4 regions of the Streptomyces sp. NPDC057137 genome follow, and region 3 is predicted to be linked to each of the others. Evidence: riboswitches for the same ligand, from Rfam matches in the RefSeq annotation. Region 3 holds a riboswitch; each other region holds the start of a gene.
What was found. Region 3 has a riboswitch for cyclic di-AMP ahead of ACFT9I_RS11315 (transglycosylase SLT domain-containing protein). Riboswitches for the same ligand answer to the same signal wherever they lie in the genome.
Positions count from the first base shown of each region.

Region 1 (7,217 bases), on a different contig from region 3:
ACTTCGTCGTCATTGGCACGGGTCCCCGTACCGGCGAGGGACGGAGAGGTGAACGAACGTTATCCCCAGCATCTCGCACGCTGCTGTTTCGCGGTGGCCGGGGAGGGGGAAATCACACATTGGGACATGTTCACTCTGCGTCGTGCCGGCCCCACCCGGCACGGGAGCCGCAAGGGAGTCGCTTCCCGTGTGGCGTAGGGAGGTAGGTCAATGAAGATCCCGCCTTTCGCCGAGCTTTTCTCGCCTTTTCCGTCCGTAGTGCGACGGCCGGCGGCCTGGGAGCTGCCCGTCACGCTCCTGCGGGCCTCAGTCCTGGAGATGGCGATCCTCGCCGGTCATCTGGTCCTCTATCCGGGTGGCATCGCCAAGGAGCGCCCGGCACCGGAGCTGCCTCCCGAGGCAGCCACACTGCCCACCGAGGGCCGCTCCCGGCCGCCTGTCCTGCTCCTGCACGGCTTCGTGGACAACCGGTCCGTCTTCGTCCTGCTGCGCCGCTCACTGGCCCGGCATGGCTGGCGCCATCTCGAATCGCTCAATTTCTCGCCCCTGACCAGCGACATCCGGCTGGCGGCCGAGGTGCTGGGTCAGCACATCGAGGAGGTCTGCGCCCGTACGGGGCACCGCGAGGTCGACATCGTCGGCCACAGCCTGGGCGGCCTGATCGCCCGGTATTACGTACAGCGACTGGGCGGCGACGTACGGGTACGGACGCTGGTCACCATGGGCACGCCCCACGCGGGCACCGCCGCCATCCCGCTCGCGAGCGCGCACCCCGTCGTCCGGCAGATGCGGCCCGGCTCGGACCTGATCGAGGAGCTGCGGGAGCCGGCGCCCGGCTGCCGGACCCGGTTCGTCAGCTTCTGGAGCGATCTCGACCAGGTCATGTCACCGGTGGAGGCGGCCCGCGTCGAGCATCCGGACCTCATCGCGCAGAACGTGGGCGTGACCGGTATCGGCCACCTCGCCCTGCCCGTGCACCCGGCCGTCGCCGCCGGGATCCGGTACGTGCTGGAGCACGACGACGCGGCGGAGCTGTCGGAGACGCAGCTCGCCGAAGCGGCCGAATGGATGGGAAGCGGTACAGAACGGGCGGGGGACCAGGCCGACGGCGCGATATCGGTGGCGTGAGGACCCGAGAAGGGCGGACGAGGGTGAGTCAGGGCGGCCGACGGTCCAAACATCGGCATCGAAATAGGTTGCGCCCACATCCGATTCGATGTCGGTTCGACACCTCACCGACACCCTAGAAATCGAACGCCTCTCGAACGTAGGGCCAAAGGTGTGCCCGCCCTCCGCCGAAAGACGGCCGAATGCCCGTTTCCAGAGCGCCCGGAAGCCGCCGAAGATTGTCGCCGTCGCATACCGCCGGGTACAGTCGCGGCCACTGCTTTCCCTTCTGGGTCCCACCGTTCCTCAAGACGGCCCCAGAAGCCTGGTTCTGCTGCCGAGGCGAGAGAGAAGTTGGTGAACGACCAGCACCCCCACGCCGGATACGCCGCCCACGACGGCTATTCCACAGGCAGCTTCGACAGTGACCCGCTCTTCGGCGCGCTTCCGGGCACGAGCCCGGTGGGCACGGTCACTTACGAGGCGGACCACAGCGGCAGTTACGACTCGGCGCAGTGGAACGCGGGTTACGACCCCTACGCGACCCAGGCGCCGCAAGCACCCCAGGTTCAGTACGAGGCGTACGACGCGTACGCGGCACAGGCCCAGCAGTCCCAACAGCCCATGCAGTCGTACGACACGACCGGGCAGTGGGACGCCAACGCCTGGAACGAGGCCAACCAGGCGGCCAGTTACGGATATGACGCGACCGGCCTGAACACCCCGGCCGACCAGTGGGCGGCCCCCGTGGCCGACACCGGCGCGTACGACGCCACCGCGTGGAACTCGGGAGCGTCGGCCATACAGCCGGACGTACCGTTCCAGGCCGATGCCGAGGCCCAGGCTCCGTACTACGGCGACACCGCGACGTACGACAGCGCGACGTACGAGTCAGGGACGTACGAGTCGGGGGCGTACGAGCCCGCCGCCTACGAACCGGCCGCGTACGAGCCCGAGGTCGAGCACCAGCACGAACCCGAGTACGAGCAGGCGGAGTTCACGCCGGCCGAGTTCGCACAGTCGGAGTACGAGCAGCCCGAATACGAGCAGCCCGCGTACGAGACCGAGCACGAGTACGACACGCCCGGTCCGGAGCCTGAACAGGTGTCGGAATCGGCGCTCGACGCCGAGTCGGACCATTCCGAACACGCGGACCAACTCGTCGGGGCCGCGGCCACCGTCACCGCCGCGACCATCACCCCCCGCCCCGTCCGCCGGGCGGCCGGCGGCAGCCGCAGCAGGCGCCGTACACCGGCGAAGCGTTCGGCTCTGCTCACCGTCGCCGTCCCCTCCGCCTGTGTGATGGGCGTCGCCGGCATCGCCGCCGCCTCGGTCGGCGGACTCGGCGCCGAGGAGACCAAGGACGACTCGACCACGCTCACCGCCTCGGACGCGGCAGCGGTCAAGCCCGCCGCGGTGAACAACAAGCTCGACACCCAACTCGCCGCTCTCGACGCCGACGCACGAGACTTCGGGGACCGCGCCAGCCGCACCCAGGAGCGCATCGACCTCAAGGAACGTCAGGCGGAGGAGAAGAAGAAGCGCGACGCGCTGGCCGCGGCCAAGGAGGCCGCCCGCCCCAAGTTCGCCATCCCCGTCGCGAATCACGCGCTCAGCGCCTACTACGGCCAGGCCGGCGTCAACTGGATGTCGATGCACACGGGCATCGACTTCCCCGTCGCGTACGGCACGCCGGTGATGGCAGCGACGGACGGCACCGTCCGTACCCAATGGAACGGCGCCTACGGCAACATGGCGATCGTCACCGCCGCCGACGGCACCGAGACCTGGTACTGCCACCTCAGCAGCACGAAGATCCGCTCCGGCTCCGTCAAGGCCGGTGACGAGATCGCGTACTCGGGGAACTCGGGCAACTCCACCGGCCCGCACCTGCACTTCGAGGTACGGCCGGGCGGCGGCTCGGCGATCGACCCGCTGTCCTGGTTGCGCAGCCACGGGCTCAACATCTAGCAGACGACCCGGCTTCGGCGCGGCGGGCCTCGTTCTCAGCGGCCCGCCGCACTCGTGTGTCCTCCGCGCTTCTACAGCTTGTCGACCGGCGCGTACCGCAGCAGCAGCCGCTTCGGCTTGGAGTCGCCGAAGTCGATCGTCGCCTGCGCGTCGGCGCCCGACCCCGTCACCGTGACGACCGTCCCGAGCCCGAACTGGTCGTGCGTGACCCGGTCCCCCACCGCGAGCGAGATGACCGGCTTCTCGGTCGCGCGCCGGGTGGCGAAGCCCGCCGGGCCCGAGCGTGAGCGGGACGAGGACAGCGAGGACGTGATCCCCGACGTCGGTCCGGCCGGCGCGGCCATCGGGCCGGTGCGCTTCCACTGCAGATACTCGCCCGGAATCTCCTCCAGGAAGCGCGACGGCGGATTGTACGAGGGCTGGCCCCACGCGCTGCGCATCGAGGACCGGGTGAGGTAGAGCCGCTCGCGGGCGCGCGTGATGCCGACGTACGCCAGCCTGCGCTCCTCCTCCAACTCCTTGGCCTGGCCCAGCGCCCGCATGTGCGGGAAGACGCCGTCCTCCATGCCCGTCAGGAAGACGACGGGGAACTCCAGGCCCTTCGCCGTGTGCAGCGTCATCAGCGTGATGACACCGGAGCCGTCCTCGTCCTCGTCGGGGATCTGGTCGGAGTCGGCGACGAGCGCGACCCGCTCCAGGAACTCGGCGAGAGTGCCGGACGTGGTCACGGCGGGCGCGTCCGCGTCGGCAGCCGCCTCGTCCGCGTCGGCCCCGGCGTCCGCGTCCGCGCTCGTACCGGCGTCGGCAGTCGCGTCCGTGGCCGCTGTCGCGTCCGCCCCCGCCGCCTGAGCCCTCTCCTGCTCGAACTCCAGCGCCACGGCGGCCAGTTCCTGCAAGTTCTCGATCCGCGTCTCGTCCTGCGGGTCGGTCGACGCCTGCAACTCCGCCAGATACCCGGTCCGTTCCAGCACGGCCTCCAGGACCGTCGCCGGGCCGGCGCCGGACTCGACGACCGTACGCAGCTCCTCCATCAGCGTGTTGAAGCGCTTCACCGCGTTCGACGAGCGGGCCGCCATGCCGTACGCCTCGTCCACCCGGCGCAGCGCCTGCGCGAAGGAGATCTTCTCCCGCGCCGAGAGCGCGTCGATCATCGCCTCGGCGCGGTCGCCGATACCGCGCTTGGGCACGTTCAGAATCCGGCGCAGCGGGACGCTGTCCTCCGGATTGGCGAGCACCCGCAGATAGGCCAGCACGTCGCGGACCTCCTTGCGCTCGTAGAAGCGCACGCCGCCGACGACCTTGTAGGGCAGGCCGACGCGGATGAAGATCTCTTCGAAGACACGTGACTGCGCGTTCGTCCGGTAGAAGACGGCGACGTCGCCCGCCTTGGCCTCCGACGCGTCCGTCATGCGGTCGATCTCGTCGGCGACGAACTGCGCCTCGTCGTGCTCGGTGTCGGCCACGTACCCGATGATCTGGGCGCCCGCTCCCGCGTTCGTCCAGAGGTTCTTGGGACGCCGGCTCTCGTTGCGCTCGATGACCGCGTTGGCCGCGCTGAGGATCGTCTGCGTGGAGCGGTAGTTCTGCTCCAGCAGGATCGTCGTGGCGTTCGGATAGTCCTCCTCGAACTGGAGGATGTTACGGATCGTGGCGCCCCGGAACGCGTAGATGGACTGGTCGGCGTCACCGACGACGCACAGCTCGGCCGGGTCGTGCCCCTCGCCGGAGGGACCGACCAGCTCGCGCACCAGGGTGTACTGCGCGTGGTTGGTGTCCTGGTACTCGTCCACCAGGACGTGGCGGAAGCGGCGGCGGTAGTGCTCGGCGACGTCCGGGAACGCCTGGAGCAGATGGACCGTCGTCATGATGATGTCGTCGAAGTCCAGGGCGTTGGCCTCGCGCAGCCTCGCCTGGTACATCCGGTACGCCTCGGCCAGCGTCTTCTCGAAGGGGTCCGTGGCCTGACCGGCGAAGGTCTCCTCGTCGATCAGCTCGTTCTTCAGATTCGAGATCTTGGCGCTGAACGACTTCGGGGGGTGCCGCTTGGGGTCGAGGTCCAGATCGCGGCAGACCAGGGCCATGAGCCGCTTGGAGTCGGCCGCGTCGTAGATCGAGAACGAGGACGTGAAGCCGAGCCGCTTCGACTCGCGGCGCAGGATTCGCACGCAGGCGCTGTGGAACGTCATCACCCACATGGCGTTCGCGCGCGGTCCGACGAGCTGCTCGACGCGCTCCTTCATCTCGCCCGCGGCCTTGTTGGTGAACGTGATCGCCAGTATTTCGCCCGGGTGCACACTGCGGGTCCCCAGCAGATGCGCGATCCGATGGGTCAGCACCCGGGTCTTGCCCGAGCCGGCGCCGGCCACGATGAGCAGCGGCGATCCGGTGTGTACGACGGCGGCGCGCTGCTCGTCGTTCAGCCCTTCGAGCAGCGCCGCCGGGTCCACGACCGTGCGCGGCGCACCGTCGCGGTGGTACGGATCCCGGGGCGGGGGCACGTCGAACTTCCCTCCGAAGAGATCGTCGGGCACCTGCTCCGGCGCGGTGTCCTCGGGCGGCGGCGGGGGCTCCTCGGCCGAGGGCTGGAGGTCCGCCAGGAAGCTGTCGTCAAAGAGGCTGCTCATCGCTTCCTGAGTCTAGGGTGCCGCACTGACAGCCAACCGCCACATGGCCTCGCGGGGGTCCGGGCGACCGTTTTCGGAAGTGCCCACGACCGTTTATGCGAAAGGTCACGAAAATGTATCGGGCATATCGGCCATCAACCTTCACAGCGGCACCACAGATTGGCTAGCGTGCTCGCCGAGGCGGTCCGTACTCCATCGGCGATCAGCGCCAAGCGGGCGGCCTGCGCCGAATCCGGGCTTCCCCGAAGGGAGTTCGGAACCGGGGACCCACCATGTTCGACCGGGGTGAATCGGGCCGTACTCCCAGGCCCGTAGGGCAGCCTTCCGTTCCGCCCGAACCCGACAGCTAACCCGGTAGGCGGTCCACGGAAGGAGATGCCGACCTTGGCGTCGCATCGCAAATCGCGCACCCGCACCGGGGTGCGCGCGAACACACCGGCCGTCGGTTTCACGACGGCCGCGCTCGCCTCGGTCACGCTGCTCTCGACGCAGAGCGCCACCGCCGCGCCCACCGAGCCCAAGCCCTCGGTCGAAGAGGTGCAGAAGAAGGTCGACGACCTGTACCGGCAGGCCGGTACGGCGACGCAGCAGTACAACAAGGCGAAGGAAGCGACCGACACCCAGCGCAAGTCGGTCGAGCGGGTCCTGGACGACGTGGCCAAGAGCGCCGACAACGTGAACGAGGCGCGGCGCTCCCTCGGTACGTATGCGGCGGCGCAGTACCGCGCGGGCGCGGTCGGTCCCACGGCAGCCCTGATGTTCGCCGACAGCCCGGAGTCGTACTTCGAACAGACCCAGCTGATGGACCGGCTGACCGACCGCCAGCAGGAGGCCGTCGAGGACTTCCAGAAGGAGCAGCGGTCCGCGGCCAAGCAGCGCGCCAAGGCGACGAAGAGCCTGGAGACGCTCACGGAGTCGCAGGACTCGCTCAAGGCGGGCAAGCAGAAGGTCCAGAACAAGCTCGCGGCGGCGCGGTCGCTGCTGTCGGAGCTGACGGCCGAGGAGAAGGCGCGGCTCGCCGCGCTGGAGCTGAAGAAGGAACAGGAGGCGCGCCGCAAGGCCGAGGCGAAGGCCAAGGAGGAGGCCGCGGAGCGCAAGCGCCAGGAGGAGGCGCGGGAGAAGGAGCAGCCGCCCGCGACCGGCGGCGGCACGGGCACGGACACCGGCACGGGCTCGGGGACCACGGACGGTACGTACGCGGCCAAGGCCGAGAAGGTCCTCGCCTTCGCCCGCGACCAGATCGGCAAGCCGTACGTGTGGGGCGCCACCGGCCCCAGCAGTTACGACTGCTCGGGGCTGACGGCCGCGGCCTGGAAGGCGGCGGGCGTGCAGCTGCCGCGTACGACCTGGGACCAGGTGAAGGTCGGCAAGCGCGTCGCCACGGCGGACCTGCTCCCCGGCGACCTGGTGTTCTTCTACGACGACATCAGCCACGTCGGCATATACAAGGGCGACGGCAAGATGATCCACGCCCCGAAGCCGGGCGCGAACGTCCGCGAGGAGTCGATCTACTAC
Region 1 covers NZ_JBHUUW010000019.1:128,003-135,219, forward strand. Annotated here, with positions in the region: gene ACFT9I_RS18180 (lipase family alpha/beta hydrolase) at 211-1,128, shown strand; gene ACFT9I_RS18185 (peptidoglycan DD-metalloendopeptidase family protein) at 1,465-3,078, shown strand; gene ACFT9I_RS18190 (ATP-dependent DNA helicase) at 3,150-5,702, opposite strand; cyclic di-AMP (ydaO/yuaA leader) riboswitch at 5,917-6,079, shown strand; gene ACFT9I_RS18195 (NlpC/P60 family protein) at 6,078-7,217, shown strand, end outside.
Region 1: linked by a shared signal. The riboswitch ahead of ACFT9I_RS18195 (NlpC/P60 family protein) and the one ahead of ACFT9I_RS11315 (transglycosylase SLT domain-containing protein) in region 3 are both predicted to bind cyclic di-AMP.

Region 2 (7,217 bases), on a different contig from region 3:
CTTCCTTGATGGCCACGAGGATCAGGTCGAGCGCGGCGCGGTTGGACTCAAGGTTCGGCGCGAAGCCGCCCTCGTCGCCGAGGCCGGTGGAGAGCCCCTTCTCCTTCAGGACCTTCTTCAGCGTGTGGTAGACCTCGGCGCCCCAGCGCAGTGCCTCGGAGAACGACTCGGCGCCGATCGGCGCGATCATGAACTCCTGGATGTCCACGTTGGAGTCGGCGTGCGACCCGCCGTTGAGGATGTTCATCATCGGAACGGGCAGCAGGTGCGCGTTCGGGCCGCCGAGGTAGCGGAACAGCGGCAGGTCCGAGGCCTCGGACGCGGCGTGCGCCACGGCCAGGGAGACACCGAGGATGGCGTTGGCGCCGAGCGAGGACTTGTCGGGCGTGGCGTCCAGGTCGAACATCGCCTGGTCGATGAGGCGCTGCTCGGTGGCGTCGTAGCCGACGAGCTCCGGGCCGATCTGCTCGATGACGGCGAGGACCGCCTTCTCGACACCCTTGCCCTGGTAGCGGTTCTGGTCACCGTCGCGGAGCTCGAGGGCCTCGAACGCACCGGTGGACGCACCGGAGGGGACAGCAGCACGGCCGGTGCTGCCGTCGTCGAGGCCGACCTCGACCTCGACCGTGGGGTTGCCTCGGGAGTCAAGGATTTCCCGGGCTACGACGACGTCGATGGACGGCACGAGCATCTCCTTCTGGGATGTGACGCGTGGAGTGCAGGGCCTCGTTGGCCTTGCGGCATGAGCCTAACCGGCTCCCGGTCGGCGGTCGGCAGATGCCCGCCCGCTGGGACGAAAAGAGTCCTGAATGCCCGTTCAGCCGCGAATGTCCTGAGGTCCACGGACCGGCGGCCACGGGTCGGCGGCCGGGCGGACCCGGGCCCCGCGCCGCAGCACCTCGGACAGGACCCGAGCCCCGGCACGGCGCGTCCGGGGGGAGTGAGGCGCGCCGTGCCGGGGCTCAGGTAAGGAAGGGTCAGCTCAGGTGGAGCTGCTGACCCGGGAAGATCTCGTCGGCGTTCTCGACGATGTCCTTGTTCAGGTCGAAGAGCTTCTTCCAGCCACCTTCGACCTTCTTGGCGTCCGCGATCTTGGAGAGCGTGTCGCCGGCCTTGACCTTGTACTCGCCGTCGCCCTTCTTGATCGGACCGCGCGTCTCACTACGCGAGGCGGGCTGCTCCTGCGCGGCGCGCGGGGCGGACTCCTGCTTCGGGGCGGCCTTCGGAGCCGGGGCCTGCTGCTGGGCGGAGCCGGTGGAGCCGGCGTTGTTCGAGGCGTTGGACAGGCCCACGCCACAGCTCGGCCAGGCACCCTTGCCCTGGCCCGCGAGGACCTTCTCGGCGATCTGTATCTGCTGCGACTTCGACGCCTGGTCGGCGCTGGACGCGAAGGCGGTGCCGCCGTACGCGGCCCAGGTGGAGGCGGAGAACTGGAGGCCGCCGGAGTAACCGTTGTTGGTGTTGATGGACCAGTTGCCGCCGGACTCGCACTGGGCGACGGCGTCCCACTCGGCGGTGGTGGCGGCGGAGGCGGAGGTGGCGCCGATCAGCGGGGCCGCGACAGCGGCACCGGTGATGCCGGCGAGCGTGGCGTAACGGACGGCCTTGGAGGGGCGGCGGTGCTTGGCCTTGCCGGACTTGCTGGAAAACAGCATGCGAAATCTCCTCACCGACGCCTACGAGGTGAGCTGTCGGGTTCGGGCCAAGTGAGTTGCCCGGCCGTGCGACCCGGGAACGTCTTCACGTCCCCCTGCGCACGGCTGCACCCCGAGCCGGCCGTGATGACCGGCACTTACCTTTGGGTCCCCCGCTCCTGCCTTCGGCGCTTGACGCGACGAGTACTCCCCCCGACCGACGGCAGGATTCGGCGTGACGGTCGACGGTGCCCGCGGTGCGAGCGGTTCAGACCGTAAACACAGACATCCCGGATGTTCAAAGAAGGAACATCCGGGATGATTCGCCCATCACGCCCCGAGGAAACCTCTGTTTACGCAGGTCGGGACGGAAGCGGGGCGACGTGCCGGTCAGACCGCATCAGTTGGGACGAAGAGACCCTTGTCTCACTTGCACAGATACGGACATAGACCGTTTAACCAGCCCTACTTCGCGGTCAGATCGAGGCTCTGGCCCGGCAGGATCAGGTCGGCGTCGGAGCCCACGACCTCGCGGTTCGCCTCGTAGAGCGCGGGCCAGCCGCCCTCCACCTTCTGCTCGTCGGCGATGGCCCACAGGTTGTCGCCGGCCTGGACGGTGTACGAGCCGTCGGCGGCGGCCTCGTCCTCGGCGGCGGTGTCGCCGTCGCGTGCCGAACCGTCACCTCGTGAGGCATGACGGCCGCTTTCACGGTCTTCGTCCGTCTTGCCCGTCTTGCCTGCTTCGGCAGACCCGTCGGTGGCGCCGGTTCCGGCGTCCGCCTCGCCACGGTGCTTGCCGGTGCCTTGGCCGGTGCCGGCCTCGGTGCTGGGCTCCCCACCCGGCTTCGTACCGGACCCGGTGCTCGACTCCGTGCTCGGCTCGGTGCTCGGCTTCTCGCTGCCGGAGGCCGAGTCGCGGCCGAACTGCCCGGACGACGGCGTCGACTCGGGAGCGGGAGGCAGCACGGCCTCCTCGCTCGACTCGGGCGCGGGCTCGGGCTCGGCGGGCGTCTCGGGCTGCTGGGTGGCTTCACCGGAGGGCTCGCCCTCCGGAGCCGTACCGTCGTCCGCCGTGAGCCCGGTGACCAGCGCGCAGGTCGGCCACGCGGTCGGCCCCTGCGCGTCGAGGATCTTCTCGGCGACGGCTATCTGCTGGCTGCGGCTGGCCTGGTCGGCGGTGGGCGCGTACGCCGTACCGCCGAAGTCGGCCCAGGTCTCCTGGGCGATCTGGAGCCCGCCGTAGTGCCCGTTGCCGAAGTCGGCGCTCCACATGCCGCCGCTCTCGCACTCGGCGACACGGTCCCAGGTGGCGGCGTCGGCCGCGCTGGCGCCGGTCGCGCCGAGCAGCGGGATGGCGATCGCCGAGCCTGTCACCCCTGCCGCGACGACGAGGGCGGGGGCCTGACGGGGCCGACGGTGCCGGCCGTTCCCGGAGCGCATGCGATTGCCTTCCGTGAGACTGCTGAAACGTGAATCCCGAACACGAATTCCGAACATGTGACTGCTGAGACGGTCGTGAACGTAGCCGTACTCCAACGTCTGTCACAAGTCGATACAGCGGAGATCACGTGAAAGTCACAGTGTTGACGATCACTCAGTCACGCACCGCTGTGAACTGCACCGGGAGCGTGCGCAGTCCACGCATGATGAGCCCGCCACGCCACCGCAAATCGGATGGATCGACCGCAAGTCGCAAGTCGGGCAGGCGGGTCAGCAGCGTACCGAGCGCGGCCTGACCCTCCAGGCGGGCGAGCGGTGCGCCCAGGCAGTAGTGGATGCCGTGGCCGTATCCGAGGTGTTTGTTGTCACTCCGCGACAGATCGAGCCGGTCCGGATCTTCGAACCGGTCCGGGTCGCGGTCGGCGGCGGCGAGTACGACGAGGACGGGGTCGCCCACCGCGACGCTCTGCCCGCCGAGTTGGACGGGCTCGGTGGCGTACCGCCAGGTGGCCAGCTCCACCGGCCCGTCGTAGCGCAGCAGTTCCTCGATCCCGGTGGCGAGCAGCCCGGTCTCGCCGGCGTCGAGGGAGCGCTGAAGGCGCTCGCGCTGGTCGGGGTTACGGAGCAGGGCGTACACCCCGTTGCCCACCAGGTTGACGGTCGTCTCGAACCCCGCGAAGAGCAGGATGAACGCCATGGCGGCGGCTTCGTTCTCGGTGAGGTGCTCGCCGTCGTCGCTCGCGCGGATCAGGCCGGAGATCAGGTCGTCGCCGGGGTCGTCCCTCTTACGGTGGATGAGTTCGGCGAGATACGCCCGCATCTTCTTCACGGACCGCGCGACCCCACCCCGGGGCCCGCCGCCGTGCCGGATCATCATCCCGGCCCAGTCGCGGAAGTCGTCCTGGTCCTCGCGCGGGACGCCGAGCAGATCGCAGATCGCGTAGATGGGGAGCGGAAAGGCGAAGTCATGGATGAGGTCGGCCTCCCCCTTCGCGGCGAAGGCGTCGATCAGCCCGTCCGTCAACTCCTGCACGCGGGGCGCGAATTCGGCCACCCGGCGCGGGGTGAACGCCTGCGATACCAGGCGCCGCAGCCGGGTGTGATCGGGCGGATCGATGTTCAGCAGATGCGTCATCAACTCCGCGCCGCGCTCCCCCGGGATCCCCGTCTTCCCCTTGGCGTGCGCCTGCTCGGCATGGTGCACGGGATTCTTCGACAACCGGGGATCGGCGAGGGCCCGCTTGGCATCCACGTACCGCGTCACGAGCCACGCGTCGACCCCACTGGGCAGCCGGGTCCGGTGCACGGGCGCGTGCTCGCGCAGCCAGGCGTAGGCGGGGTAGGGGTCGGTGGCGAACTCCCAGGTGAAGAGTTCGGGGGCGGGGGGTGGCAGGTCCGGCATGCGCCCGACAGTAACCGGGCGGCTGACCGGCCAGGAGCGCGGTGTGCACCGGGGCCGGATCACGCATCCGCTGCTTGGCCTGTCGTCCTTCGGATCGTGCCGAAGGCCGGGACAGAACCACCGCGCGCTGCGAAAATCCAGCTATGAACGCGTCCACCTCTCCCGCAGACGGCGGCTGGACCGACTTGCTCCAGCAAGGCACGGGTCCCGTGCAGCAGAGCTTTCTGGACCTGGTGAAGAACACCCGTGAGTACGTCGGCTACCACCCCAACGTCATCTGGGGCGATCTCCAGACCCCGCAGTACGCCGAGGCCATGCTGCGCCTCGTCGTCGGTTTCCATGAGATCCCCGACGACATCGAGGCCGGTGTCGCCGCACGGACGGCACGAGCCCAGTACATCGGGCAGAACGGCAGGAGCTACCACGTACTGCTCGGAGAGCAGGCTCTGCTGACGAACATCGGCGGCGCGGACGTCATGCGGGGCCAACTCCAGCACCTGCTGAAAGCCACCGCGCTTCCCGGACTCACCTTGGGCATCGTCCCGGCGCGCGCCCCACTGCGTATCTATCCCGGCGACGGCTTCTCTCTCTTCGACGACCACCGGGCCGAGGTGGAGGGCTACCGCGGCGCCGAGACGATCACCGACCCCGCCCGGCTCCAGGTGTTCCGCAAGGCGTTCGCGCTCCTCCAACCGTCGGCCGTGTACGGCCAGGACGCGCTCGACCTCATCAAGGCCACGATCGCGTCGACGTGAGGAGCGACGTGAGGAGCGACGGCGGTTCGCGGAGAGACGCTACGGCGCCGGGGTGGCGGGTGCCGTGTCGCCCTTGAGGTCGGCGAAGTGGTCGAACTCGCCTGCCTTGACGCCGAGGATGAAGGCGCGGAGCTTCTCGGGGGTGGTGGTGACGATGGTGTCGGGCTCGTCGCTCTCCTGGATCTTGATGGAGCCGTCGTCAGCCGCGGCGAGGTAGACGCAGCCGTTCGCCTCGCCGCTGAACGTGGACTTCTGCCAGTGGAGGGCGGGCATGCGCGTTCCCCTTCTCACAACTCTGCTGCGACCCGGTGGATCAGATCCCGAGACTTCGATGGTCCGAGGCTACAACTCTCCATACGGTCCAGAACCGTCCGGTACTTCTCCAGATGCGGCCGGGTATCGAGGAACGCGGCCCCGTGATCGGTGTCGAGTTGGACCGTGTCCAAGGCGGGGACGGCCCCAGCCATGTAGTAGATGCCTGTCCCGGCGCTGGGGAACGTGCCAGCGCCGAACGGAATCGCCAGGATCGTGACGTGCTCGAAGTCGCTCACGTCGAGCAGATGTTGCAACTGCGCGCGAGCGAGCTCCGGGCCGCCGAAGCCCATGCGCAAGGCGGCCTCGTGAAGGATTGCTGTCAGCGGTGTCGGATTCTCCCTGTAGAGCACCACCTGCCGTTTGATCCGGTAGGAAACACGGTGCTCCACCTCGTGCGGAGCGAAAGAGGGCACAACATCGCCAATGACCGCGTGAGCGTGCGCTCTGGTCTGGAGTAGCCCCGGCAGATGGACCACCGACGAGGCGTACATCGACGTCGCGTGGTGCTCCAGCTCCGCCAGGTCGATCGTGTCCGGCGGCAGCATGTCGCGGTACTCGTCCCACCAGCCGCGCGTCCGACCGCCGGTCATCGCCGTGAGCGCTTCGATGTACGCCTCATCCGTACAGCTGTAGCTACGGACCAGAGCGCGGACACGATCGGCGCCCACCGCGTACCGCCCCGACTCGATGCTGCTGATGCGGGGTTGGGATGAGCCGTCGAGCACCCCGGCCTGAGCGGTGGTGAGGTCTGCCTGCTGGCGGAGTCTGCGCAGCTCATTGCCCAGGCGCCGCTGGCGCACTGTGGCTGGTAGCGCTTTTGGTGACATTCTTCTACCTCACCCATATGGATGTTCATCTCGAAATTAGTAGATGAATCATAGCGTCCATGGCTACGGTGTGAAGCACGCCACTTCAACTGGCCGCGCCTCACGGCGCCTTACTCGCCATGCCCAACCGCATCAGCCGGGCAGGCGTCACCCTCTCGCCGACAGGGGAAATCCATGACGACCGTATCGCCGCAGAACCCTGCCCCGGAGCCGATCGACTTCGCACAGGAGGTCTACGAACTCGTACGTGACACCGCGCCGCGCCTCTTCGCGGTCGTGGAGGAGTATCGCGTCGGTACGCAGGACGCGGACGGCGTCGTCGTCGCGTGGGGACTCGCGTACGCGGACGGCGCCGCCGAGGTCATCGCGGTGGAGGGACAGAGGCGTTGGCAACTCGCCGCCGCCGAATACATCGTGCGGTACTTCGGCCGGGCCGAGGACCTTTCCGCCCGTCTCGTCTGGCTCGCGGACACGCACAGCGAGGCGTGCGCCGCCTGATCGCCACGTACGGCATCGCGTGCGGGCTGAAATGTAGTGGGGGACAACCCCAACCGGTTTCAGGGCTTTCCCTGAGGGTGCCGACGTGTCCGCCGTTCTAGCGTGCGGGCATGTCAACTTCCCGACGTATCAAGGCGTTTGCGGCATGCGCGGCGGTGCTCGCCGTCACGGCGGCGAGCAGCGCCACCGCCATCGCCGCCGACCCGGAACCGTTCACCCGCTTCCAAAACCAGCAGGTCGACTGGCGCGCCTGCTCCCTCGGCGCCGACGACGAGATCGGCCGGAAGCTGGACGCCGCCGGCGCCGACTGCGGCGACATCACCGTGCCGCTCGACTACGCCGACCC
Region 2 covers NZ_JBHUUW010000004.1:18,171-25,387, forward strand. Annotated here, with positions in the region: gene eno (phosphopyruvate hydratase) at 1-691, opposite strand, end outside; gene ACFT9I_RS05060 (transglycosylase family protein) at 978-1,655, opposite strand; cyclic di-AMP (ydaO/yuaA leader) riboswitch at 1,659-1,835, opposite strand; gene ACFT9I_RS05065 (transglycosylase family protein) at 2,100-3,074, opposite strand; gene ACFT9I_RS05070 (cytochrome P450) at 3,229-4,476, opposite strand; gene ACFT9I_RS05075 (DUF5753 domain-containing protein) at 4,620-5,231, shown strand; gene ACFT9I_RS05080 (DUF397 domain-containing protein) at 5,271-5,504, opposite strand; gene ACFT9I_RS05085 (helix-turn-helix domain-containing protein) at 5,519-6,373, opposite strand; gene ACFT9I_RS05090 (hypothetical protein) at 6,548-6,871, shown strand; gene ACFT9I_RS05095 (alpha/beta hydrolase) at 6,982-7,217, shown strand, end outside.
Region 2: linked by a shared signal. The riboswitch ahead of ACFT9I_RS05060 (transglycosylase family protein) and the one ahead of ACFT9I_RS11315 (transglycosylase SLT domain-containing protein) in region 3 are both predicted to bind cyclic di-AMP.

Region 3 (7,217 bases):
CCGCCCCGACGACCTGGGTGGGGGCCGTCTCCTTGGTGGGGTCGGTCTCGATCCGCTCGAAGGAGAAGAGGAGCACCTTGCCGGTCGGCAACTGGGCGACGTGGACGCCGAAGTCCGGTGAGTCGAAGTACTCCTTGAAGGCGCCGAAGTCCGAGGCCTTGTACTCCCTGTTGGTCTTCTCCTGGCTCTCGGTCAGCGCCTTCAGCCGGGCGGTGCGGGTCGCCTGCGGATAGGTGCCGAGGTCAGCGGCGCCCTGCCGGGTGGTGGCGTGCTCCTCGGCGTGCTCACGGCCGAGCATCGCCACTTCGGCGGGATCGACCTCGGGAGCCTCCGTCTTCTTGGCGGGGTCGGCGCCCGCCCTGGTGGAGTGCTCGTGGTGGCCCTCGCCGCTGTGAGCGACAACGGGGGCGGCACCCACCAGAGTTGAGGCGGCGAGGGCGCTGACGACAGCACATGCCGCCAGTGTGTTGGACAGCCTCGTGCGGGAGCGGGGATTTCTCATGCGGCTCGGTCCAGGTCCTTTCCGGGGTGGTTGGAGCACGCGGTACGGCGATGCCGCACCCGGAGCGAATGACTACTCGCAGTAATCAATGCTGGCGGTGTTCGAGAGGAAAGGTCCAGAAAAACGAGCGATGTTGCCTCTATGGAGGTAACTGGCAGGTCATAAGGTTCGCTCTCGGCGTGCGCGCCCGGCGCGCGGCTCGATGCGCCGCCCGGCTGCGGCCCGGCCGTGGCGCAGCCGTGGCCCGGCCGTGGCGTGCCAAGTCGGCGTCTGACGCGAGCTGTTGACAAACCCGTGACATGCTTGAAAACTCTGACTGCCTGATCGCAGGACCTGAACGGTGAAGCTCAATTATTTGCGGTTCTCTTGCAAGATCGGGGCAGTCGTTCTGTCCCGTTTGATCGTGGTCCTGCCGTCCACCCCCACCACGGACCGGCATTGCTCACTCTGTCGACCCCACGGAAACAGAGGACACCATGAAGTCGAAGCACCTGAGGCGACGTCTGATCTCCGGTATGTCCATGACCGGCCTGCTCGTCGTCGGACTCCTGCCCGCCGCCTCCGCGTCGGCGGCCGGCGCGCCCACCAAGGCCGACGACACGTTGGCACGACCGGCCGCGGCCGAGCGCGGAGCCACCCTCCCGTACACCGAGTACGAGGCCGAAACCGCCGACTACGACGGCACGTTGCTGGAGGCGGACGCGAAGCGCACCTTCGGTCACACCAACTTCGCCAGCGAGTCGTCCGGCCGTAAATCGGTGCGGCTGGACAACTCCGGGGAGTTCGTGGAGTTCACCTCCACCAACGCGGCGAACTCGATCGTCGTACGCAACTCCATACCCGACGCGCCTGGCGGCGGCGGCATCGACGCCACCATCAGCCTCTACGCCGACGGCACCTTCGTACAGAAGCTGGATCTGTCGTCCAAGCACAGCTGGCTGTACGGCAACACCGACGACCCCGAGTCGCTGACCAACACGCCCCAGACGGACGCCCGCAGACTGTTCGACGAGTCGCACGCGCTGCTGGAGAAGAGCTATCCGGCGGGCACCAAGTTCAAGCTCCAGCGCGACGCGGACGACACCGCCCAGTTCTACATCGTCGACCTGGTCGACCTGGAGCAGGTGGCGCCCCCGGCGGCCAAGCCGGCGGAGTGCACCTCGATCACCGAGTACGGGGCCGTCCCCGACGACGGGAACGACGACACCAAGGCCATCCAGGACGCGGTGACCGCCGACCAGAACGGCGACATCGACTGCGTCTGGATCCCGGCCGGCCAGTGGCGTCAGGAGCAGAAGATCCTGACCGACGACCCGCAGAACCAGGGGCAGTACAACCAGATCGGGATCAGTGACGTCTCGGTCCGCGGCGCCGGTATGTGGCACTCGCAGCTCTACACGCTGACCGAGCCGCAGAACGCGGGCGGGATCAACCATCCGCACGAGGGCAACTTCGGCTTCGACATCGACGACAACACCCAGATCTCCGACATCGCGATCTTCGGCTCCGGCCGGATCCGCGGCGGCGGAGGTGCCGAGGGCGGAGTGGGCCTCAACGGCCGCTTCGGTCAGAACACCAAGATCTCCAACGTGTGGATCGAGCACGCCAACGTGGGTGTCTGGGTCGGCCGCGACTACGACAACATCCAGGCGCTCTGGGGCCCCGCCGACGGCCTCGAATTCAGCGGAATGCGGATTCGCAACACGTACGCCGACGGCATCAACTTCACCAACGGCACGCGGAATTCGCTGGTCGACAATTCGTCATTCCGCACCACGGGTGACGATTCGCTCGCCGTCTGGGCCAACCGGTACGTCAAGGACCCGGCGGTGGACATCGCGCACGACAACTCGTTCACCAACAACACCATTCAGCTGCCCTGGCGGGCGAACGGCGTCGCGATATACGGCGGTTACGGCAACAAGGTACAGAACAACCTGATCGCCGACACCGCCAACTATCCCGGCATCATGCTGGCGACCGACCATGACCCCCTGCCTTTCTCGGGCGAGACCCTGCTCACCGGAAACGCGCTCCACCGCACGGGTGGCGCCTTCTGGAACGAGGACCAGGAGTTCGGCGCGATCACCATCTTCCCGGCGAGCCGGGACATCACCGGAGTCAAGATCAGGGACACCGAGATCTCCGACTCCACCTATGACGGCATTCAGTTCAAGAACGGCGGCGGCAACGTACCCGACGTCGAGATCAGCAACGTCACGATCGACAAGTCCAACAACGGCTCCGGCATCCTGGCGATGGGCGGCGCCCGAGGCAACGCGACGCTCACGAACGTGACCATCTCGAACTCGGCCGAGGGCGATGTCCTCATCGAGCCGGGATCGAGCTTCGTGATCACCGGCGGCCCCGGCACGAAGCAGGCCGCCAACTAGAATCGGCCTACAAAAGGGTACTTTCCAGACAAATCCTCGGGGCGTGAGCCCGCTCGGCGCCTTCCGTGCCGCTCTGTGAGGGGAGCGACGGGAGGCGCCGAGTCGTTGACCGGACTCCCTGTAGTCGCGCCATGACGCCATGTGCCGAAGAGAACCCCCTTGGTGCGCATCCGCTGCCGACGTCGGCCGACCCACCCCCCGAACCCTCCGCCGGAGGGCGCCGCCGCATTCGCATGGCGAAGGGCCGGTTTCGAATTCAGGAGTGAACAAAGGCTGTTGGTATGCCGCCGACGGTGGATTCACCCAGGCGCGGGCCGCTCACCTCCACTTGGCTCCACTCGCCTCCCGGTCGCGGAAAGGAATCATTTGTCCGCTTTGCGGGTCTGGTCGTTATGGGTATTCCACGCCTAACTTGTCCGTTTCTGGGCGGTGTTGTGATTGCGTGGTTGCATGGAAAGCCCGTGATGTGTGTCACAGGGTCGACGGGCCGCGTGTTCCGCCCGCCCGCCCACCTCCCGCGCTGGAAAGGAAAGTTGAGACCTGAACCGCCGCGTGGGAATTCGAATTGATCGCCGCCCGATCCGCGAATGACCTGGCGCTGTGAATTCAGGACTTGTTCAGCCCGGACGTTCTCGCTTACGTTCTCGTCATTCCGGGCAGAACGCCGAATCCTGCCGCTGTCCGGAAACCGCATCCAACCATTCACGTACGGCAGGAGCGGGGGACCCAGGTAAGTCGCCGATCCGGTACACCGGACCGGCTTGGGGTGAAGCCGCGCCCACAGCGCGGCCGGGCATCTCCCGCCCGAACCCGACAGCTCACCTCGCAGGCGACGGAGAGGACCTCGTCATGCCCGCACAGGGTAAGCACCGCCGTTCCCGCACCATCCCGCTCGCCCACCGGCTCATCGCCGTCGGCACGGGCGGTGCCGCACTCGCCCTGCCCCTGCTGACCGCCACCACGGCCGGCGCCGCGCCCGCCCCGCAGCACGTCACGGCGGCCCCGTCGGCCGTCACCGCCGCCCAGAAGGTGACCCACACCGTCGTGAAGGGCGAGTCCCTCGCCAAGATCGCGGACGCCCGCTCCGTGAGCGGCGGCTGGAAGGCGCTCTACAAGACCAACCGCGACGCCATCGGCGACAACCCGTCGCTCATCCGCCCCGGCCTCAAGCTGAAGCTCTCCGGTGCGCCCAAGGCGGCGGCCGCCCCGACCGCCTCGACCGAGAACGCCTCGACGGCCAAGCCCGCCGAAGCCGTCCAGACCGCCGCCAAGTCCTACACCAACGACCTCGACGGCTGGATCCGGGAGGCGCTGGACGTCATGGCGCAGAACGGTATCCCCGGCTCGTACGACGGCATCCACCGCAACATCATGCGCGAGTCCGCAGGCAACCCCCAGGCCATCAACAACTGGGACTCCAACGCCGCGGCCGGCATACCGTCGAAGGGCCTGCTCCAGGTCATCGACCCGACGTTCGAGGCGTACCACGTGCCCGGCACGTCGACCGACAGCTACGACCCGGTCGCCAACATCACCGCGGCGTGCAACTACGCGGCCGACCGCTACGGCTCGATCGACAACGTCAACGGCCCCTACTGACAGACCCGACCACCACGTCGCGCGGCTCCCGAGCCGCGTCTGTCCGCCGATCGCCGGCCGGACCGCACCCGCGGCCCGCCCGGCGATCGGCCGTTGCCCGGCCGGGCGGGCGACGCCGGGCTCCTGCTGGCCAGCCCCGTTCGATCAGCTCGGGGGCTCCCGGCGGAGCCAGTGAGCTTCCGTGGTCCAGCCCAGGAGACGGCGTCCGCCGCCCGAGTCCGCCGTGCCGCCCGCCGCGACCTGGCGCAGGCCGGTCAGCGCCGGGGCGAGCCGGGCCGCGACATGGCCGGGATGACCGGCCGCCTCCTCGTCCAGCAGGGCGATCACCCGCGCCTGTGCGGCGGGATCGCAGAGCGACAGTTGGAACATCATCTGGCGCCACGCGTACGCCACGTCCTTGATGGTGGACAGCGGCCGCGGGTTGCCGTGTATCCGCGCCGTCAAGCGGCACACGACGGTGAAGCAGCGGCCCGCCAGATCCTCCCAGCCGGGCTCGGGGGCGATACCGACCCGGCTGACGAGGGTGGCCAGGTTGTGGGTGGTGAGGATCTGAGCCTGCTCGATGATCTTGCCGTTCGCGGCCACCGACCAGGATCCGCCCCGGACCTCGCCGGCCCGCTCGGCGCACAGCCTCGCGAACCCGGGAGACGCGTGCGTACGCGCTCCGTACGTGGAGGTCAGCGCCTCACCCACCTCGGTGATCGCGAGATTGCGGACCGCCGCGTAGTCGATGCCGTAGTAGCGCTCGTACAACGTGCCACGGAGAAGCTCGGCCGCGATCCGCGCGGCCGTCAGATACTTGGGCGTGAAAGTGCCCATGAAGATGTCCGACGCCAACTCCTCGACGAACGGCGCGCCGAGTTCGGCCTGCCTGCCCAGTACGCCGAACTCGCGCACCAGTGGGTTGGGCAGGAGCGTGCCGGGAAACGCCTGCACGGCCAGCTCGCCGAGTTGGCGCAGCGCGGTGAGCGTCGGCTCCTGGCTCGCCTTGTCGACGCGGTGCTCCACCGCCCGTACCCACGGCAGTTCCTCGACCCGCACCTGCCGCGCGAGATTGAGCAGGAGCAGCGAGCGGCGGTTGCGGAACGCGCGATAGTTCGCGGCCATCAGGGTGCGCAGCGCCTCGTCCGGGTAGCCGTGCGAGCCGGTCACCGCGACCAGTTGGGGCACCAGCTCGGCCAGTACCTCGGCCGACGGCACCACGCCACGCTCCACGAGCGTGCCGATCGGCGCGCTCAACGCACCCTCCACAACGCGCCGCACCCCCTCCGGGACCGCGACCCCCGCGTCCAGCCCCGTCTCGGCGGCCTCCCGCGCGGAGACGTCCGCGATGAGCGGTGCCACATCGGCGGCGCCCGCCTCCTGCGGGAGCACGGACAGTCGGCGCGCCACCAGTTGGGCCAGCGCGTGGTGCGAGGGTTGGGCCGCCTGCGCGGCCTGGCAGGCGCGCAGTTCCCTGTGCCGGGCGGACCCCGGCAGGCCCCGTCGGCGCACCATGGATTCCACCGCGTGCCGCAGGAGCCCGAGCCGCCGCGCGTCCAGCGGCCGGCCGGCGACCGTCTCCTCCAGGGCGCCGCGCAGGATGCCCAGGTTCTCCTTCGGGTCACGGTGCTTGGTGCAGCGTGTGTGGGCCTCGGCGAGATCCCGGTAGCGACGCAGAAGCACGGCGCCGCGCTCCCGCCAGGTGTCGTCGGGGACACGGTCCAGTACGCGGCCGAGGCCGGCGGTCTCCAGCCAGAGGGCGAGCAGTTCGTCGCCGAACGGCTGCCAGACGGTCAGCGCCTCACGCTGCGTCTCGACGGACGCGTTGGGCCGCCGACGGGCCAGGGAAGCACCGGCGTCACCGACCGTGCGCCGGTGGACCGCCCGTACGTCCGGCACGGGCAGGGCGGACGGGCGGGGCGTGAACCGCAGTTGGCCGGCGAACGGTTCCAGCACATCCACGAGCTCCAGCGCCCCGCCCACGTCGCCGGCCCGCACCAGCCAGGCCACGGTCAGCAGCGCGGCCTCCTCGGGCAGTGCGACGGTGTAGCGGCCACTGTCGAGCAGCGCGTACAGCAGGGCCAGGCCCAGTTCGGTGAGGCAGTACGCGAAGAGTGCCCGCCGATCGGCGGGCACGCCCGCCAGGCCGGCGGCCTCGGCCTCGTACGGCTGGAGCGGCCCCCCGGCGCTCGCGGCCGAGGTGGCGAATCCGCCCCGTACGACCTCCGGCGTCACCCAGGCGGGCAACCCGGCGACCGGGGTGCGCGAGCCGATGTCCAGCCGCCCGTCGGCCATCCCGTCGAGCACGGCCCGCCAGCGTTCGACACGGGTCGCGGCGCGGCGCCGGGTTTCGGCGTCACCATGGGTCAGCGAGGTCAGGAATGCCCGCGCCATCAGACCCTGCGGGTAGGACCCGGGTCCGCCGGACCCGGTGGAATGCTGCTGCTCAGCGTCGTCGTTCATAAGCCGACGTGGCAGGTACCGCCCCTGCGCCCTCCGGGTCCGAAGCCCGGCGCTCTACTACTGAGCTACACGTCGATGGACGCGACACTAGACGCCCGTTCGAAGCCGGACAACGCATTACCGCGCGGACGCGCCCCTTGGTCACGCGCCGAGTGGGCCGGCCGGACCACGTCGCGCAACTCGACTGTCAGTGGCGGTGGATACGGTCCAGGCATGACGGATCGATGGTGGGCGGGCGTACGCCAACGGGTCGAGGCGCTGGGTGCCCGGCCCACGGG
Region 3 covers NZ_JBHUUW010000010.1:63,235-70,451, forward strand. Annotated here, with positions in the region: gene ACFT9I_RS11305 (galactose oxidase-like domain-containing protein) at 1-502, opposite strand, end outside; gene ACFT9I_RS11310 (right-handed parallel beta-helix repeat-containing protein) at 979-2,895, shown strand; cyclic di-AMP (ydaO/yuaA leader) riboswitch at 3,548-3,740, shown strand; gene ACFT9I_RS11315 (transglycosylase SLT domain-containing protein) at 3,745-4,494, shown strand; gene ACFT9I_RS11320 (hypothetical protein) at 4,639-6,939, opposite strand; tRNA gene ACFT9I_RS11325 (tRNA-Arg) at 6,943-7,014, opposite strand; gene ACFT9I_RS11330 (SMI1/KNR4 family protein) at 7,153-7,217, shown strand, end outside.

Region 4 (7,217 bases), on a different contig from region 3:
CCGGCGTCCGGGTCTCCCTGGAGGTCCCGGTCTCCCGGCTGCCCAAGGCGCTCGGTCTGCTCGCCGACGCCCTGCGCGCGCCGCTGTTCTCGGAGAGCGAGGTCGGCCGGCTCGTCACGAACAGGCTGGACGAGATCCCGCACGAGCAGGCCAACCCGGCCCGCCGCGCGGCCAAGCAGCTCTCCAAGGAGCTGTTCCCGGTCACCTCGCGCATGTCGCGCCCGCGCCAGGGCGCCGAGGAGACCGTCGGACGCATCGACGCGAAGGGCGTCCGCGCCTTCTACGACGCGCACGTCCGCCCGGCCACCGCCACCGCGGTGATCGTCGGCGACCTCACCGGTGTCGACGTCGACGCGCTGCTCGCCGAGACCCTCGGCGACTGGACGGGCGACACCTCGGAGCCGCGCCCCGTGCCGCCGGTGACCGCCGACGACACCGGCCGTGTGGTGATCGTGGACCGGCCCGGAGCCGTACAGACCCAGCTCCTGATCGGCCGGGTCGGTCCCGACCGGCACGACCGCGTCTGGCCGGCCCAGGTGCTCGGCACGTACTGCCTGGGCGGCACGCTCACCTCCCGGCTCGACCGGGTGCTGCGCGAGGAGAAGGGCTACACGTACGGCGTGCGGGCCTTCGCGCAGGTGCTGCGCTCCGACCCGCAGGGCACGGGCGCCTCCATGCTCGCCATCAGCGGCTCCGTGGACACCGAGTCGACCGGGCCCGCGCTGGACGACCTGTGGAAGGTCCTGCGTACGCTCGCGGCCGAAGGGCTGACGGACGCCGAGCGCGAGACGGCCGTGCAGAATCTGGTCGGCGTCGCGCCGCTGAAGTACGAGACGGCCGCGTCCGTCGCGGACACGCTCGCCGACCAGGTCGAGCAGCACCTCCCGGACGACTTCCAGGCGCAGCTGTACGCGCGCCTGGCCGAGACCGGCACGGTCGAGGCGACGGCCGCCGTCGTCAGCGCCTTCCCGGGCGACCGGCTGGTCACGGTGCTCGTCGGGGACGCCTCGGTGATCCGGGAGCCGATCGAGGCCCTGGATATCGGCGAGGTGAAGGTCGTCACCGGCTGAGGCCGACGACGACCGCCCGTCGGATCAGTACGCCCCTCGGATCAGCACGGACGTCGGAACAGCACGGACGTCGGAACAGTACGGACGTCGGAACAGCACGGACGTCGGAACAGCACGGACAAAGGGAACCCCGGTGACGAACCAGTCGCCGGGGTTCCCCGCTATGTCCGCATTCATGAGGAGGTTGCCTGAATGCCCTGTGGCGTGCGCTACAAAAGGGCCTGTCTGTTTGGTGATTGAAAGATGACCCCTTTAGCGTCGGTCCGGCTGTCCGCCAGAGCCCGCCGCATCCGCGGCACCGGACAGCCATCGCCGAGTCCCCGTCAGGCGCGAGCCTGGGGAGCCGGGGACCCATTCATGTCCCTGGGGTGAATCGGGGGCCTTCGCGCGATCCGCGGAGGAGCCCGTAGGAGACCTTCCTGCTCCGAACCCGTCAGCTAACCCGGTAGGCGAGAAGGAAGGAAAGGACCAGCCACTTCATGGCGTTCACCCGTGCCACCGGGAAGCACCGTGCCCCGAGCCGAATGACGCGCCGAGGCGCGAAAATCGCCGGAGTCGCGACTCTCACCGCCGCCGGTGTCATCGGCACCCTCGCATCCCCGGCGCTCGCCGCCGACGTGGAGGCGGCCGTCGCCCAGGACACCGCCCCGGCCACCCCGGCCCGCGCCATCGTCATCGACGACTCGCTCGCCGCCACCATCGACGCCCAGGCCGACGCACAGCACCTGGCCGCCCAGAAGGCCGCGGCAGCGAAGGCGCGGGCGGAGGCCGCGGCCCGCGCCAAGGCCGAGGCGAAACGCAAGGCGGAGGCCCGCGCGAAGGAGCTGCGCGAGGCAAAGGAGCGCGTGGCACGGGCCGCGGAGCGCGAGCGCCTCAACTCCTACCGACTCCCGGTCGCCGGCTCCTCGGTCACCACCGGCTACCGGACCGGCGGCGCGCTCTGGTCCTCCGGCAGCCACTCCGGCATCGACTTCCGCGCGGCGTCCGGCACTTCGGTCGTGGCCGTCGGCGCGGGCACCGTCGTCGAGGCCGGCTGGGGCGGCGCGTACGGCAACAACGTCGTCATCCGTATGAACGACGGCACCTACACCCAGTACGGACACCTCTCCTCGATCGGCGTCACCGTCGGCCAGAGCGTCACGCCGGGCGCGCCGATCGCGCTCTCGGGCTCGACCGGCAACTCGACCGGCCCGCACCTGCACTTCGAGGCGCGGACGAGCGAGGAGTACGGCTCCGACATCGACCCGGTCGCGTACCTGCGCGCGCACGGCGTCAGCGTCTGACCCTCTACGCGCGGAGAACACGACGAAGGCCCCGGCGTCCTGCCGGGGCCTTCGTCGTACGTGTGCGGCTCGGTGCGTGTGCGGCTCAGACGGTCTCAGACGGTCTCAGACGGTCTCGGGCAGCTCGTCCAGGCCCTCGGCGACCAGCTTCGCCAGCCGGTCCAGCGCCACGTCGGCGCCGTCCGCGTCCGAGAACAGGACGATCTCCTCGCCGCCCTGCGCGCCCAGTCCCAGCACGGCGAGCATCGACGCCGCGTTGACCGGGCTGCCGTCGGCCTTGGCGATCGTCACGGGAACGCCGGAGGCCGTGGCGGCACGGACGAAGATGGAGGCGGGACGGGCGTGCAGGCCCTCGGCCCAGCCGACGTTGACGCGGCGCTCAGCCATGGTGTTGCCCTTCAAAGTCACAGTTGTTGTCTAGACCAGTGTCTCATGTGCCCCGTAACGGGCCGATGAGGCACCCCCAGCCTGCCCCGGCCGCGCAGCCGCCGCTACCGGTGCGCGCGCCGTAGGCTCTCCCCATGACGCCGCCGTCGCAGCACGCGTACCCCGCTCACTGGGAAGCAGACGTGGTCCTGCGCGACGGGGGCACCGCCCGCGTCCGGCCGATCACCACCGACGACGCCGAGCGGCTGGTCAGCTTCTACGAACAGGTCTCCGACGAGTCGAAGTACTACCGCTTCTTCGCGCCCTACCCCCGGCTCTCCGACAAGGACGTCTACCGGTTCACCCACCACGACTACGTGGACCGGGTGGGGCTCGCCGTCACCGTCGGCGGCGAGTTCGTCGCCACCGTCCGCTACGACCGCATCGACGGGCGGGGCATGCCCGCCTCCGCCCCCGCCGACGAGGCCGAGGTCGCCTTCCTCGTACAGGACGCGCACCAGGGGCGCGGGATCGCCTCCGCGCTCCTCGAACACATCGCCGCGGTGGCGCGCGAGCGCGGGATCCGGCGCTTCGCGGCGGAGGTGCTGCCCGCCAACAACAAGATGATCAAGGTGTTCCGGGACGCCGGGTTCACCCAGAAACGCAACTTCGAGGACGGCTCGGTCCGCCTCGTCCTCGACCTCGAACCGACCGCCGAGTCCCTCGCCGTCCAGCGGGGCCGCGAACAGCGCGCCGAGGCGCGCTCCGTGCAGCGGCTCCTCGGCCCGTCGTCCGTGGCCGTCGTCGGCGCCGGACGCACGGCGGGCGGCGTGGGACGGGCGGTGCTGCGCAATCTTCTCGACGGGGGCTTCACGGGACGTACGTACGCGGTGAACCTGGCCCTGCCGCCGGAACTGGCCGCGATCGACGGCGTCCCCGCCGTACGCTCCCTCGCGGAGATCCGGGAGCCCGTCGATCTCGCGATCGTCGCCGTCCCCGCCGAGCGGGTGCCCGAAGTCGTCGCCGACTGCGGCGAACACGGCGTCCAGGGCCTGGTCGTCCTGTCCGCCGGATACGCGGAGAGCGGGCCCGTCGGGCGGGAGCGGCAGCGCGCGCTGGTGCGGCAGGCGCGTTCGTACGGGATGCGGGTCATCGGGCCCAACGCGTTCGGCGTCATCAACACGTCGCCATCCGTCCGGCTGAACGCCTCGCTCGCGCCCGAGCCGCCCGACCGGGGGCGGATCGGCCTCTTCACCCAGTCGGGCGCGATCGGCATCGCGCTGCTCGCCGGGCTGGTGCGGCGCGGCGCGGGCCTGTCCACCTTCATCTCGGCGGGCAACCGCGCGGACGTCTCGGGCAACGACTTCATCCAGTACTGGCACGACGACCCGGACACCGACGTCGTACTGCTGTACCTCGAATCGATCGGCAACCCACGGAAGTTCACGCGTCTGGCGAGGCGTACGGGGGCGGTGAAGCCGGTCGTCGTCGCGAAGGGCGCGCGGCACAGCGGCAGCGCGCCGCCGGGGCACGCGGTGCCGGTCACCCGCATCCCGGAAGCGACGGTCTCGGCGCTCCTCAGCCAGGCGGGCGTGATCCGCGTGGACACCGTCACGGAGCTGGTGGACGCGGGCGTCCTGCTCGCGACCCAGCCCCTGCCTGCGGGGCCGCACGTCGCGATCCTCGGCAACTCGGAGTCGCTCGGGCTGCTCACGTACGACGCCTGCCTGACGGAGGGCCTGCGCCCGCTGCCCCCGCTCGACCTCACGACGTCGGCCCGCCCGGAGGACTTCCGTACGGCACTGGCCACGGCACTGGCGGACCCGGACTGCGACGCGGTCGTCGTCACGGCGATCCCCTGGGTCGGCGAGAACGGCTCGATGGAGTCGGGCGACGGCGAGGTCCTGGCGACGGCGCTGCGCGAGGCGGCCTCGATGTCGCCGGCGAAGCCGGTGGCGGTGGTCCACGTGGAGATCGGCGGCCTGGCGAAGGCGCTCTCGGCGGCCACGACGACGGGGCCCCGCCCGGGGCCGATGCCGGGCGCCGCGGCCGACAGCGGCCAGGCCGCCGAGACCCCGAACCCGGCGGCCCCGGCCACCACCCCCGCCCCCGAAGGCCCGGTCGCCCGGCCCGTGTCGGTGCCCGGCACCGTTGCCGCGCCGCCCCGCCGGTCGGCCGACGGCACCGACCCGGCAGCCGGCACCGCTCGCGACCCCGGCCCCGCCCCCGGCCGGATCCCCGCCTACCCCGCCGCCGAGCGGGCCGTGCGGGCGCTCAGCCAGGCCGTCACCTACGCGCAGTGGCGGCGGCAGGCCGCCGAGCCCGGCAAGGTGCCCGAGTACGACGACATCGACGAGAACGGGGCCGCCGGGCTCATCGAGGCGATGCTCGGAGCCGCGTCCCCCGACCCGCGGGGGACGAGCCTCGGGGACGACGACACCCGCGAACTGCTCGGCCGGTACGGGATCGCCGTACGGCCAACCCTGCCCGCGCCCGGACCCGACGACGCCGTCGAGGCCGCCGCGCGCCTCGGCTACCCCGTCGCGCTCAAGACCACCGCGCCGCAGCTGCGCCACCGGGCCGACCTCGGCGGCGTACGGCTCGATCTCACCGACGAGGCGCAGCTGCGGACGGCGTACCGCGAACTCACCGAACTGCTCGGCGAACCCGCCGAGCTGCGCCCCGTCGTCCAGGCCATGGCCCCGCGCGGGGTGGACACCGTCGTGCGCGCGGTCATCGACCCGGCGGCCGGCGCCGTGCTCTCGTTCGGGCTCGCGGGCGTGGCCTCCGAGCTGCTGGGCGATGTGGCGCACCGGCTCGTCCCCGTCACCGACCGCGACGCCGCCGAACTCCTCCGCTCCACCCGCACCGCACCGCTCCTCTTCGGCTGGCGCGGCTCCGCGCCCGTCGACACCGCCGCCCTCGAAGAACTGCTGCTCCGGGTCTCCCGGCTCGTCGACGACCACCCGGAGATCGTCTCCGTCGCGCTCGAACCGGTGGTGGTCGCCGCGCACGGCCTCTCCGTGCTCGGCGCGAGCGTCCGCCTTGCCCCACCACCGTCCCGCGACGACCTCGGCCCCCGCCGTCTCCCCAGCTACTAGGCCCGATCCCGCACGGTCCTGGCCATCCACCCCGCCACCGTAGGATGGGGCCATGGCGAAGACCGGTACGACGACCCAGGGGCTGCGCACGGCGATCGAGCGCAGTGGCTACTACCCGGCTCTCGTGGCCGAAGCGGTGGAAGCCGCTGTCGGAGGCGAGCCGATCGCTTCGTATCTGGTGCACCAGGAGACGACGTTCGACTCCAACGAGGTCCGCCGGCATGTCACCGTCCTCGTCCTCACCGCCCACCGCTTCATCGTCAGCCACACCGACGAGCAGGCCGCCGACACCAGTTCGCCGACGCCGTACGCCACCACCTCGACCGAGTCCGTCAAGCTGGACCGGATCTCGTCCGTCGTCGTCAGCCGCGTCGTCGCGAACCCCGAGTCGTACACCCCCGGCACCCTGCCCCGCGAGGTCGTCCTCACCATCGGCTGGGGCGCCGTCGCCCGGATCGATCTGGAGCCCGCCGCCTGCGGCGACCCCAACTGCGAGGCGGACCACGGCTACACCGGCAACTCCACCGCCGACGACCTGAGCCTGCGCGTCAGCGAGGCCGGTGACGGACCCGACACCGTACGGCAGACGCTCGTCTTCGCCCAGTCGCTCTCCGAAGCCACCGCGGCCGCCCCGTCGTCGACCGGCCGTTGATGGCCGCCCCGCCCGCCGCCTGGCAGGACCCGGTCCCGCTCGCCCTGGACACCGCGCCCGTCCCCGAGTACGGCGGCGGCTCGCTCGCCGACCTGCTGCCCACCCTCGTCGCCGGCCAGGGCGTCACCGTCCCGGGCACCGCCCCCGGCACCCCGGCCGCCGTCATCCCCGAACTCACCCCGGCCGACCGCAACTGCGTCTTCCTGATCGACGGCCTCGGCTGGCAGCAGATCAAGGACCACCCCGACGAGGCACCGTATCTGACATCGCTGCTCGGCACCTCACGCGGCGGCACCGGCCGGCCGATCACCGTCGGTTTCCCCGCCACCACCGCGACGTCCCTCGCCTCCATCGGTACGGGCCTGCCGCCGGGCGTCCACGGCATGCCCGGCTACACCGTGCGCGACCCCGCGACCGGCGCCCTGATGAACCAGCTCCGCTGGCGCCCCTGGACCGACCCGCACGTGTGGCAGCCGTATCCCACGATCTTCCAGCTCGCCGACGCCGCCGGGATCCACACCGCCCAGGTGTCGTCCCCGATCTTCGAACGCACCCCGCTCACCGACGTCGCCCTGAGCGGCGGCACCTTCCACGGCCGCCTCTCCGGCGAGGAGCGGATGGACCTCGCCGCCGCCCAACTCGGCGCGGGGGACCGGTCGCTGGTCTACACGTACTACAGCGAGGTCGACGGCAAGGGCCACAAGTTCGGCATGGACTCCGACGCCTGGCGTGGCCAGCTGATGTA
Region 4 covers NZ_JBHUUW010000111.1:3,209-10,425, reverse strand. Annotated here, with positions in the region: gene ACFT9I_RS38850 (M16 family metallopeptidase) at 1-1,070, shown strand, start outside; cyclic di-AMP (ydaO/yuaA leader) riboswitch at 1,371-1,537, shown strand; gene ACFT9I_RS38845 (M23 family metallopeptidase) at 1,550-2,353, shown strand; gene ACFT9I_RS38840 (HPr family phosphocarrier protein) at 2,459-2,740, opposite strand; gene ACFT9I_RS38835 (GNAT family N-acetyltransferase) at 2,875-5,820, shown strand; gene ACFT9I_RS38830 (DUF5998 family protein) at 5,873-6,472, shown strand; gene ACFT9I_RS38825 (alkaline phosphatase family protein) at 6,472-7,217, shown strand, end outside.
Region 4: linked by a shared signal. The riboswitch ahead of ACFT9I_RS38845 (M23 family metallopeptidase) and the one ahead of ACFT9I_RS11315 (transglycosylase SLT domain-containing protein) in region 3 are both predicted to bind cyclic di-AMP.